Prochlorococcus marinus str. MIT 1013: one gene and its partners. The protein of the gene in region 3 binds, or shares a complex with, the protein of the main gene of each other region. Links are inferred from orthologs where the notes say so. Each region holds a gene or a part of one and is shown on either strand. Other genes may lie near its edges. The genes, in order: O5633_RS10195, nuoB and nuoH.

Region 1 (2,969 bases), 130 kb from region 3 along the record:
TTGACGATTGGGATTATGGGTTTTGACCAGGAGTCGATATCATCCGAATCTGCATTAAACCTGATTTCAGCTCCTCTAGAAAGCATCCATAGATCACCATTTGGCTGCTCACCAACGCTCTGAACTCTCTTACTACTTGCTCTTTGATGAGGGCTCCATGACTCCTGACCTGGACTTAATACTGAGAAGAAGTTACCAAGACTACTTACACTTATATAACCACCATTATTTGTGCGTCTTAATTCTCTTATGCCTCCAGAGCCTGAAGTATCAACAACTATTGCTTCCCAATTCTCACCAGCATCAGTTGTTTTATAAATTGCTCCAGCAGTAGTTGCCAACTCAGCAGAATCATTATCAATTGTTGTTATCAAATATGGATCTCCAGGCAACTTATTTCCCAAATCGAGACGAGTCCAATTTTTCCCTCCATCAGTTGTGTGAAGAATCAATCCTGGTTGACCTGCAATCCAACCTTCTGGGCCTTTAAAATCAACGCTTATTAGACGAAAGTTACCTTCGCTTGGGATATCTAAATTTCTTTCTTTCCAGGTAATTCCGCCATCATTTGTCTCTAGAATTAACCTATTGGTGCCAACTAAAAACCCATTTTTGTCATCAACAAAGTCAGCATCTAGAGGATTTGCCTCAGTATCTAGGTCGACTTGTGTCCAAGGGCTTGATGAGCCAATGGATGCATTACTAACAGTACAACCACTAAGAGCTACTCCTACTATTAAGACAAGGGTCAAATTAATGACATTTGAAAACAGACGTTTCATTTCAAAGAATAAAGAGAGAGAAAACAGGCAGCAGCTAAAGCCAGGCTTCCAAAAATAAGAACGTTTTTCTGGCCTGAAGGAAGTTTATTAAATCCAAAGCCATATGTAAGGTTTTCTTCAAATCCACTAGGCTTTGATTTAGGTCCAATATCCTTGTATCCAACAAATCCTACTCGACAGACTGGACATCTGAACTTCTCTCTATCTATATCTAAGAATGCAGTTCCTGGCTCAATATTAAGCTTCTTTATACCCTCATCAGGATCATAAATAAAACCACAGCTAATACATTCGAAGCGATTTGCTTTTGGATCAAATTCCTCGGTTGAGTTTTTTGGTGCAAATGAAATAACTTGGTTTTGTTTTTCATCAGAATTGAAATCTTCCAAAGGATTTGTTTCTGTTTTGTTGTCTTTACTCACAGTTTTCACTTTCACACATAACAACTCTATGGCACTAATCTAGAAAATGACTGTCAAACTGATATTGAAATCAGTAATTCATTCATGTTTACCCTTCAGGGTTATGAGTATTTTTTAGGATTTCTTCTTATTTCTGGAGCAGTTCCTATTCTTGCGCTCACAACAAATAAGCTAATTTCTCCTAGCAGTAAAGCAGGAGAAAGACAGCTTACATATGAATCTGGCATGGAACCAATTGGGGGAGCATGGATCCAATTTAATATTCGTTACTACATGTTTGCTCTTGTTTTCGTTATATTTGACGTCGAAACGGTGTTCCTTTACCCATGGGCAGTTGCATTTAACAAACTTGGGTTATTAGCATTTATTGAAGCACTTGTTTTCATCACAATATTGGTTGTTGCATTAGCATATGCATGGAGAAAAGGTGCCCTTGAATGGAGTTGAATCCTTTGAACAATTTGAATAAATCTCCCTCTTCTGAAGCCGCAAGAAACCTTAGAGAAGCTTCTTGTGGCCCGGTGGCAACGCCAACAGTAACAAATGATTTAAGCGAAAACATAATCCTTACTAGCCTTGAAGATCTTCACAACTGGGCGAGATTAAGCAGTCTTTGGCCTCTTCTTTATGGAACTGCTTGCTGTTTTATTGAATTTGCGGCTTTAATTGGATCTCGATTTGATTTTGATAGATTTGGATTAGTACCTAGAAGTTCTCCTAGGCAAGCAGATCTACTAATAGTTGCAGGTACTGTAACTATGAAAATGGCACCCGCCCTTGTAAGACTATATGAGCAAATGCCTGATCCGAAATACGTAATTGCTATGGGAGCTTGCACTATTACTGGTGGCATGTTCAGCGCAGATTCAACTACGGCAGTTCGAGGTGTTGACAAATTAATACCAGTTGATCTTTACCTTCCTGGCTGTCCTCCAAGACCAGAAGCAATATTTGATGCTGTGATCAAATTAAGAAAAAAAGTTGCCAACGAATCTATCTCTGAAAGATCAAAGATCACTCAAACTCATCGTTATTTAACTATTCCTCATAGGATGAAGAGAGCAGAGTCAAAAGTTAATGGACAATATCTAAATGCAAAATCCCAACTAATTGCATTAAATCCTTCCTTATCTGAAAAATTTGATCAATCATTAAAAGAGGTTCAAAAAATATCTGAAGAACTTTCAAGCAATTAAGCATCTCTTATAAAAAAATGACAAACGATTCAGAAATTGTAGTAGAAGAAAAAATCTCAGGTCCAATAAGCGTTTGGCTTTCTAAAAATGGATTTGACCACATTCCTCTCCAAGATGATCACTTAGGAGTTGAAATAATAAAAATTACGCCAAGCAATCTTTTATCAATAGTTGAAGCGTTAAAAAATGATGGGTTTAATTACCTTCAATGCCAGGGTGGATACGATGAAGGTCCTGGTTTAAATATTGTTTGTTTTTATAATTTAATAGAAATGAGTGAATTTAAAAAAGATTTTTCACCTCGCGAAGTAAGATTAAAAGTATTCCTAACTCGAAATGGGGACTTAACTGTTCCTAGTTTATACGGTCTTTTCAGAGGAGCAGATTGGCAAGAAAGAGAAACATTCGATATGTATGGTATCAACTTCACAGGCCACCCTCATCCTAAAAGACTTTTAATGCCTGAAGATTGGAAAGGATGGCCACTTAGGAAGGACTATGTTCAGCCAGATTTTTATGAAATGCAAGATGCATACTGATTTATTTCCCTTTTTTGTATCTTCTATAAA
Region 2 (3,068 bases), 130 kb from region 3 along the record:
AGTGGACTTGAGGGACATAGCTTTGGGAACCTTTTTCTATCCGCTTTAACTGCAATAACTGGAAGCTTAGAGACGGCAATCACAGCATCAAGCAGGGTCCTAGCTGTTCAAGGTCAAGTTGTACCAGCAACTAATGTAGATGTCCGTTTATGGGCCGAACTTGAAAATGGTGATCGAATAGATGGAGAATCAGCGATTGGGAAGGCTCGCCTACCAATAATCAGAATCGGTTGTTATCCTTCTCGCCCTCCAGCTTTGCCAAGAGCACTGGAAGCAATCAGAAATGCTGAAATTATTTTGATAGGGCCAGGAAGCCTATACACTTCAATTCTTCCAAACCTACTTGTTCCTGAAATAGTCGAAGCTATTGAGAGAAGCAAAGCTCCAAAGCTTTATATATGTAATCTGATGACTCAACCAGGTGAAACTGATGGACTTGACGTTACTGGTCATGTGAGGGCTATCGAAGCGCAATTGGCATCTAGAGGAATTACTAGGAAAATATTTAGTTCAATACTTGCCCAAGGTGAATTAGAACCCTCCCCATTGGTTGATTACTACAAATCAAAAGGGGCTGAACCAGTGAAATGCAATAAATTTGATCTTTTATCTAGAGGCTATAAGGTTTATTTGGCTTCTCTTCAGGGCTCAAAGGCTACTCCAACTTTGAGGCATGATCCTAGGAGTCTCGCTTTAGCAATAATGAGATTTTATAGAAGATACAAAAAAGGGAAATAAATCAGTATGCATCTTGCATTTCATAAAAATCTGGCTGAACATAGTCCTTCCTAAGTGGCCATCCTTTCCAATCTTCAGGCATTAAAAGTCTTTTAGGATGAGGGTGGCCTGTGAAGTTGATACCATACATATCGAATGTTTCTCTTTCTTGCCAATCTGCTCCTCTGAAAAGACCGTATAAACTAGGAACAGTTAAGTCCCCATTTCGAGTTAGGAATACTTTTAATCTTACTTCGCGAGGTGAAAAATCTTTTTTAAATTCACTCATTTCTATTAAATTATAAAAACAAACAATATTTAAACCAGGACCTTCATCGTATCCACCCTGGCATTGAAGGTAATTAAACCCATCATTTTTTAACGCTTCAACTATTGATAAAAGATTGCTTGGCGTAATTTTTATTATTTCAACTCCTAAGTGATCATCTTGGAGAGGAATGTGGTCAAATCCATTTTTAGAAAGCCAAACGCTTATTGGACCTGAGATTTTTTCTTCTACTACAATTTCTGAATCGTTTGTCATTTTTTTATAAGAGATGCTTAATTGCTTGAAAGTTCTTCAGATATTTTTTGAACCTCTTTTAATGATTGATCAAATTTTTCAGATAAGGAAGGATTTAATGCAATTAGTTGGGATTTTGCATTTAGATATTGTCCATTAACTTTTGACTCTGCTCTCTTCATCCTATGAGGAATAGTTAAATAACGATGAGTTTGAGTGATCTTTGATCTTTCAGAGATAGATTCGTTGGCAACTTTTTTTCTTAATTTGATCACAGCATCAAATATTGCTTCTGGTCTTGGAGGACAGCCAGGAAGGTAAAGATCAACTGGTATTAATTTGTCAACACCTCGAACTGCCGTAGTTGAATCTGCGCTGAACATGCCACCAGTAATAGTGCAAGCTCCCATAGCAATTACGTATTTCGGATCAGGCATTTGCTCATATAGTCTTACAAGGGCGGGTGCCATTTTCATAGTTACAGTACCTGCAACTATTAGTAGATCTGCTTGCCTAGGAGAACTTCTAGGTACTAATCCAAATCTATCAAAATCAAATCGAGATCCAATTAAAGCCGCAAATTCAATAAAACAGCAAGCAGTTCCATAAAGAAGAGGCCAAAGACTGCTTAATCTCGCCCAGTTGTGAAGATCTTCAAGGCTAGTAAGGATTATGTTTTCGCTTAAATCATTTGTTACTGTTGGCGTTGCCACCGGGCCACAAGAAGCTTCTCTAAGGTTTCTTGCGGCTTCAGAAGAGGGAGATTTATTCAAATTGTTCAAAGGATTCAACTCCATTCAAGGGCACCTTTTCTCCATGCATATGCTAATGCAACAACCAATATTGTGATGAAAACAAGTGCTTCAATAAATGCTAATAACCCAAGTTTGTTAAATGCAACTGCCCATGGGTAAAGGAACACCGTTTCGACGTCAAATATAACGAAAACAAGAGCAAACATGTAGTAACGAATATTAAATTGGATCCATGCTCCCCCAATTGGTTCCATGCCAGATTCATATGTAAGCTGTCTTTCTCCTGCTTTACTGCTAGGAGAAATTAGCTTATTTGTTGTGAGCGCAAGAATAGGAACTGCTCCAGAAATAAGAAGAAATCCTAAAAAATACTCATAACCCTGAAGGGTAAACATGAATGAATTACTGATTTCAATATCAGTTTGACAGTCATTTTCTAGATTAGTGCCATAGAGTTGTTATGTGTGAAAGTGAAAACTGTGAGTAAAGACAACAAAACAGAAACAAATCCTTTGGAAGATTTCAATTCTGATGAAAAACAAAACCAAGTTATTTCATTTGCACCAAAAAACTCAACCGAGGAATTTGATCCAAAAGCAAATCGCTTCGAATGTATTAGCTGTGGTTTTATTTATGATCCTGATGAGGGTATAAAGAAGCTTAATATTGAGCCAGGAACTGCATTCTTAGATATAGATAGAGAGAAGTTCAGATGTCCAGTCTGTCGAGTAGGATTTGTTGGATACAAGGATATTGGACCTAAATCAAAGCCTAGTGGATTTGAAGAAAACCTTACATATGGCTTTGGATTTAATAAACTTCCTTCAGGCCAGAAAAACGTTCTTATTTTTGGAAGCCTGGCTTTAGCTGCTGCCTGTTTTCTCTCTCTTTATTCTTTGAAATGAAACGTCTGTTTTCAAATGTCATTAATTTGACCCTTGTCTTAATAGTAGGAGTAGCTCTTAGTGGTTGTACTGTTAGTAATGCATCCATTGGCTCATCAAGCCCTTGGACACAAGTCGACCTAGATACTGAGGCAAATCCTCTAGATGCTGACTTTGTTGATGACAAAA
Region 3 (3,022 bases):
CATTTACAGCTCCAACATAAACAAGAATTTGTGCGGCAGCTACAAAACTAGCATTTAATAAAAGATATAAGCCTGCTACAGCCATAAATACGCCGCCTAATAAAAATGCTGAGTAAACAATATTTTCTAGTAAAACCACTGCTAAACTTCCAGAAACTATGACAGCACTGAGAACTAAAAAACAAATTAATTCTGTTGAGTAAGCGATATTCATTAATTATTAGTTAAGTTTTTTTGGAAGAATATCTTTAGAATTATTATTTCCTTCTTCTTGTAATTTATCTGTTTGGAGTTCTTTAATAATCTGAATTGGAAGTTTACCTGCTCTTTGTTGGTTCGAAGGTAATTCATGGGGGTCCATTACTCCCTCGGGTAAATAAGCTAATTCCCTTAAAGGACGAACCGATGGATCTGAAGTCACACTTGTTGGTAATCTTCCAAGAGCAACATTATCGTAGTTAAGGCTATGTCTATCAAATGCAGCCAGTTCATATTCTTCTGTCATTGATAAACAATTTGTAGGGCAATATTCAACACAATTTCCACAAAAAATACATGCACCAAAGTCAATTGAATAATTTCTCAATTCTTTTTTCTTGGTTTCTTTATTCATTACCCAATCAACAACTGGAAGATTAATTGGGCATACCCTTACGCAAACTTCGCAAGCAATACACTTATCAAATTCATAATGAATCCTTCCTCTATAACGCTCAGAGGGGATTAGCTTCTCATATGGATATTGAACTGTTACAGGTCTTCGACGCATGTGATCAAACGTAACGCCTAATCCATCAACTAAATATTTTCCTGCACTAATTGCTTCTTTAGTGTAGTCGGCAACTTTTTCAAGGAAACCAAGCATATTAAATTTCCTGCTGCTGGCCTGTATTTACATTAGTCATTATACAGTTTTTTTCAAGTAAATGTAGGTAGTTTTACTTAAAAAAATAGCGATTGTGTTGCTTTTCTTTTATCCGCCAAATGCCATAGGAAATGCCAGTTTAAGTGAAGCAGTTACAAGTAAATTGACCAGTGAAATAGGTAAAAGAAATTTCCAACCTAAATCAAGTAGTTGATCAATCCGAACTCTTGGAGTAGTCCATCTTAATAAGATTGCTAAAAAAACAAGTAAATAAGCCTTGAGGATTGTCATAACAATTCCAACAGAAGCAGCAATGATTTGAACCAATGGATTATCAATTGAAAGACCTATCAAAGATGCAAACCAATCAATTGAGATCGGAAAACCCCATCCTCCTAAGTACAGAACGGAAACAAGTAAAGCAGATAAAACAAGATTTATGTATCCAGCTAAATAAAACAGAGCAAATTTCATACCTGCATATTCAGTTTGATAACCAGCTACAAGTTCTTCTTCTGCCTCGGGCAAATCAAAAGGGAGTCTCTCACATTCAGCTAACGCACAGATCCAAAAAATAATAAAACCTATAGGTTGTCGCCATATATTCCAGCTAAGAAAACCAGCAGTATTTTGTTGCTCAACTATATCAACAGTACTTAATGAATTACTCATCATAACTATTGCCAAAACCGAAAGCGCTAGTGGAATTTCATAACTAATTGATTGAGCGGCTGCTCTAAGTCCACCTAGCAAAGAATATTTATTATTGGAGGAATAGCCACTCATTAGTAGACCAATGGGCTGAATACTACTTAGGGCAATCCATAAAAAGATTCCTATTCCTACATTGCTAATTAAAAGATTTTGACCAAAAGGAACAATTAACCAAGATAGAATTACCGGAACTAAAACTAATATCGGACCAACTGTAAATAGAACACTGTCTGCCCTTGCTGGAATAATGTCTTCTTTAACTAAAAGTTTCAAACCGTCTGCCATTGGTTGAAGAATACCAAGTGCACCTGCATATTCAGGCCCAATTCTCTGTTGAGCTGCTGCAGAAATTTTTCGTTCAAGCCATACTGTTACTAATACTCCAATTACAGCTGACACCAATACTAAAAGCATTGGAAGAGGGATCCATAAAAGATGTGCTAATTCATGCGATAAACCAAGGTTTTGAACACCTTGGGTAAAACTCATTTCAAGGTCTATACCTGAATTCACTTCTAATATTTAATCTATTAACTAAGGTTAGTGTAATTTTGAATTAATTTTAAATTAGAAAAAAATAAATTTCAAATTATCTACTCTCAAGAGGCTGCCAATTTCTGATTTTTGCTCCTTCGTAAATTTGTGATGGTCTAAAAATTCTATTTGCTCCAAGTTGCTCTCTCCAGTGAGCCAACCAACCAGCAACTCTGGAAATCGCAAAAACCGGTGTAAACAAATCTCGAGGAATACCAAGTTTTCGATAAACAAGTCCGGAGTAAAAGTCAACATTTGGGAATATACCTTTTGGCCCCAGTTTGGAAATGGCCTCTTCTTCAAGTGCTTTGGCTACTTCATACATTTCATCTTTACCAAATTCCGAGAAAAGTTCCTCTGCGAAGGCTTGTAAAATTGTTGCTCTAGGATCTTTGACACGATACTCCCTGTGCCCAAAGCCCATGACTTTCCTTTTTTTTGCAATTGCATCATTGAGAAATGAAGAGGCCTTCTCAGGTCTTCCAATCTCTTCTAGCATTGCTATCACATCTTCATTGGCCCCTCCATGAAGAGGACCAGCCAATGTCCCAACGGCAGAAGCTACTACAGCATATGGATCAGTTAATGTGCTGGCAGTTACTCTTGCGCTAAACGTACTCGCATTGAGACTGTGCTCGGCATGAAGAATTAAACATCTGTCGAAAACTCTTGCTGCGAGAGGATTTGGCTCCCTCTCGGTGAGCATATACAGGAAATTGGAAGAATATGGTAAATCATCCTGGGGTTGAATTGGATCGTCTCCTTTTCTTATTTGCTCGAAAGCAGCAACCATAGTTGGAATTTTTGCAATCAACCTAACTACTGCGTCGTAAATATATTTTGGATCATCAATTGCTCTTCGAGAATAAAAGAGGCCCAGAGATGCAGCACTTGCTTGCAGAGCATCCA

What was found.
Region 1: the proteins of nuoH (region 3) and O5633_RS10195 are in contact, whole or in part, in a cryo-EM structure (PDB 6KHJ), measured with the Thermosynechococcus vestitus proteins. The link is inferred for Prochlorococcus marinus str. MIT 1013 from one-to-one orthologs. Residues at the interface, in WP_126985484.1 of Thermosynechococcus vestitus: Gln8, Lys26, Trp29, Leu30, Pro33, Met34, Met37, Leu38, Leu83, Ile84, Phe85, Lys86, Glu87, Asp88, Val89, Leu90, Pro91, Ala92, Thr100, Ala104, Val107, Ile108, Phe111, Leu112, Tyr114, Ile115, Ile125, Ser126, Leu128, Phe133; in WP_126986108.1 of Thermosynechococcus vestitus: Gly6, Tyr7, Glu8, Tyr9, Phe10, Gly12, Phe13, Leu14, Ile16, Cys17, Ser18, Pro21, Ala24, Leu25, Ala27, Ser28, Leu31, Arg32, Pro33, Ser35, Arg40, Leu41, Thr42, Thr43, Tyr44, Glu45, Ile51, Gly53, Ala54, Trp55.
Region 2: the proteins of nuoH (region 3) and nuoB are in contact, whole or in part, in a crystal structure (PDB 6Y11), measured with the Thermus thermophilus proteins. The link is inferred for Prochlorococcus marinus str. MIT 1013 from one-to-one orthologs. Residues at the interface, in WP_096411122.1 of Thermus thermophilus: Arg36, Val44, Arg45, Met46, Gly47, Pro48, Asn49, Arg50, Val51, Leu57, Gln58, Ala61, Asp62, Ile64, Lys65, Ile67, Phe68, Lys69, Glu70, Ile72, Val74, Glu223, Ala224, Glu225, His233, Thr234, Glu235, Tyr236, Ser237, Trp241; in WP_096411117.1 of Thermus thermophilus: Arg16, Glu17, Gly18, Leu24, Leu27, Val28, Trp30, Gly31, Arg32, Asn34, Ser35, Trp37, Thr54, Asp55, Ala56, Asp59, Ala61, Arg62, Phe63, Gly64, Glu66, Val67, Phe68, Arg69, Ala70, Ser71, Arg73, Gln74, Ala75, Asp76.

What each region holds. Positions count from the first base shown.
Region 1 is NZ_CP114778.1:1,800,929-1,803,897, reverse strand. What follows is about bases 159-2,969. They hold O5633_RS10195 (NAD(P)H-quinone oxidoreductase subunit 3), read left to right. Parts: upstream 159-1,288; coding sequence 1,289-1,651; downstream 1,652-2,969. Other genes in these bases: O5633_RS10180 (gluconeogenesis factor YvcK family protein), read right to left, coding at 2,941-2,969; O5633_RS10185 (NAD(P)H-quinone oxidoreductase subunit J), read left to right, coding at 2,418-2,939; nuoB (NADH-quinone oxidoreductase subunit NuoB), read left to right, coding at 1,642-2,400; O5633_RS10200 (rubredoxin), read right to left, coding at 779-1,132; O5633_RS10205 (photosynthesis system II assembly factor Ycf48), read right to left, coding at 159-782. Outside these bases: more of O5633_RS10205, read right to left, coding at 1-158. UniProt on the Escherichia coli protein: NDH-1 shuttles electrons from NADH, via FMN and iron-sulfur (Fe-S) centers, to quinones in the respiratory chain. The immediate electron acceptor for the enzyme in this species is believed to be ubiquinone.
Region 2 is NZ_CP114778.1:1,800,220-1,803,287, forward strand. What follows is about bases 159-3,068. They hold nuoB (NADH-quinone oxidoreductase subunit NuoB), read right to left. Parts: upstream 2,038-3,068; coding sequence 1,279-2,037; downstream 159-1,278. Other genes in these bases: O5633_RS10180 (gluconeogenesis factor YvcK family protein), read left to right, coding at 159-738; O5633_RS10185 (NAD(P)H-quinone oxidoreductase subunit J), read right to left, coding at 740-1,261; O5633_RS10195 (NAD(P)H-quinone oxidoreductase subunit 3), read right to left, coding at 2,028-2,390; O5633_RS10200 (rubredoxin), read left to right, coding at 2,547-2,900; O5633_RS10205 (photosynthesis system II assembly factor Ycf48), read left to right, coding at 2,897-3,068. Also shown: more of O5633_RS10180, read left to right, coding at 1-158. UniProt on the Escherichia coli protein: NDH-1 shuttles electrons from NADH, via FMN and iron-sulfur (Fe-S) centers, to quinones in the respiratory chain. The immediate electron acceptor for the enzyme in this species is ubiquinone.
Region 3 is NZ_CP114778.1:1,669,903-1,672,924, forward strand. The notes cover bases 34-2,897. They hold nuoH (NADH-quinone oxidoreductase subunit NuoH), read right to left. Parts: upstream 2,093-2,897; coding sequence 974-2,092; downstream 34-973. Other genes in these bases: O5633_RS09505 (NADH-quinone oxidoreductase subunit J), read right to left, coding at 34-214; ndhI (NAD(P)H-quinone oxidoreductase subunit I), read right to left, coding at 221-865; O5633_RS09520 (citrate synthase), read right to left, coding at 2,169-2,897. Outside these bases: more of O5633_RS09505, read right to left, coding at 1-33; more of O5633_RS09520, read right to left, coding at 2,898-3,022. UniProt on the Escherichia coli protein: NDH-1 shuttles electrons from NADH, via FMN and iron-sulfur (Fe-S) centers, to quinones in the respiratory chain. The immediate electron acceptor for the enzyme in this species is believed to be ubiquinone.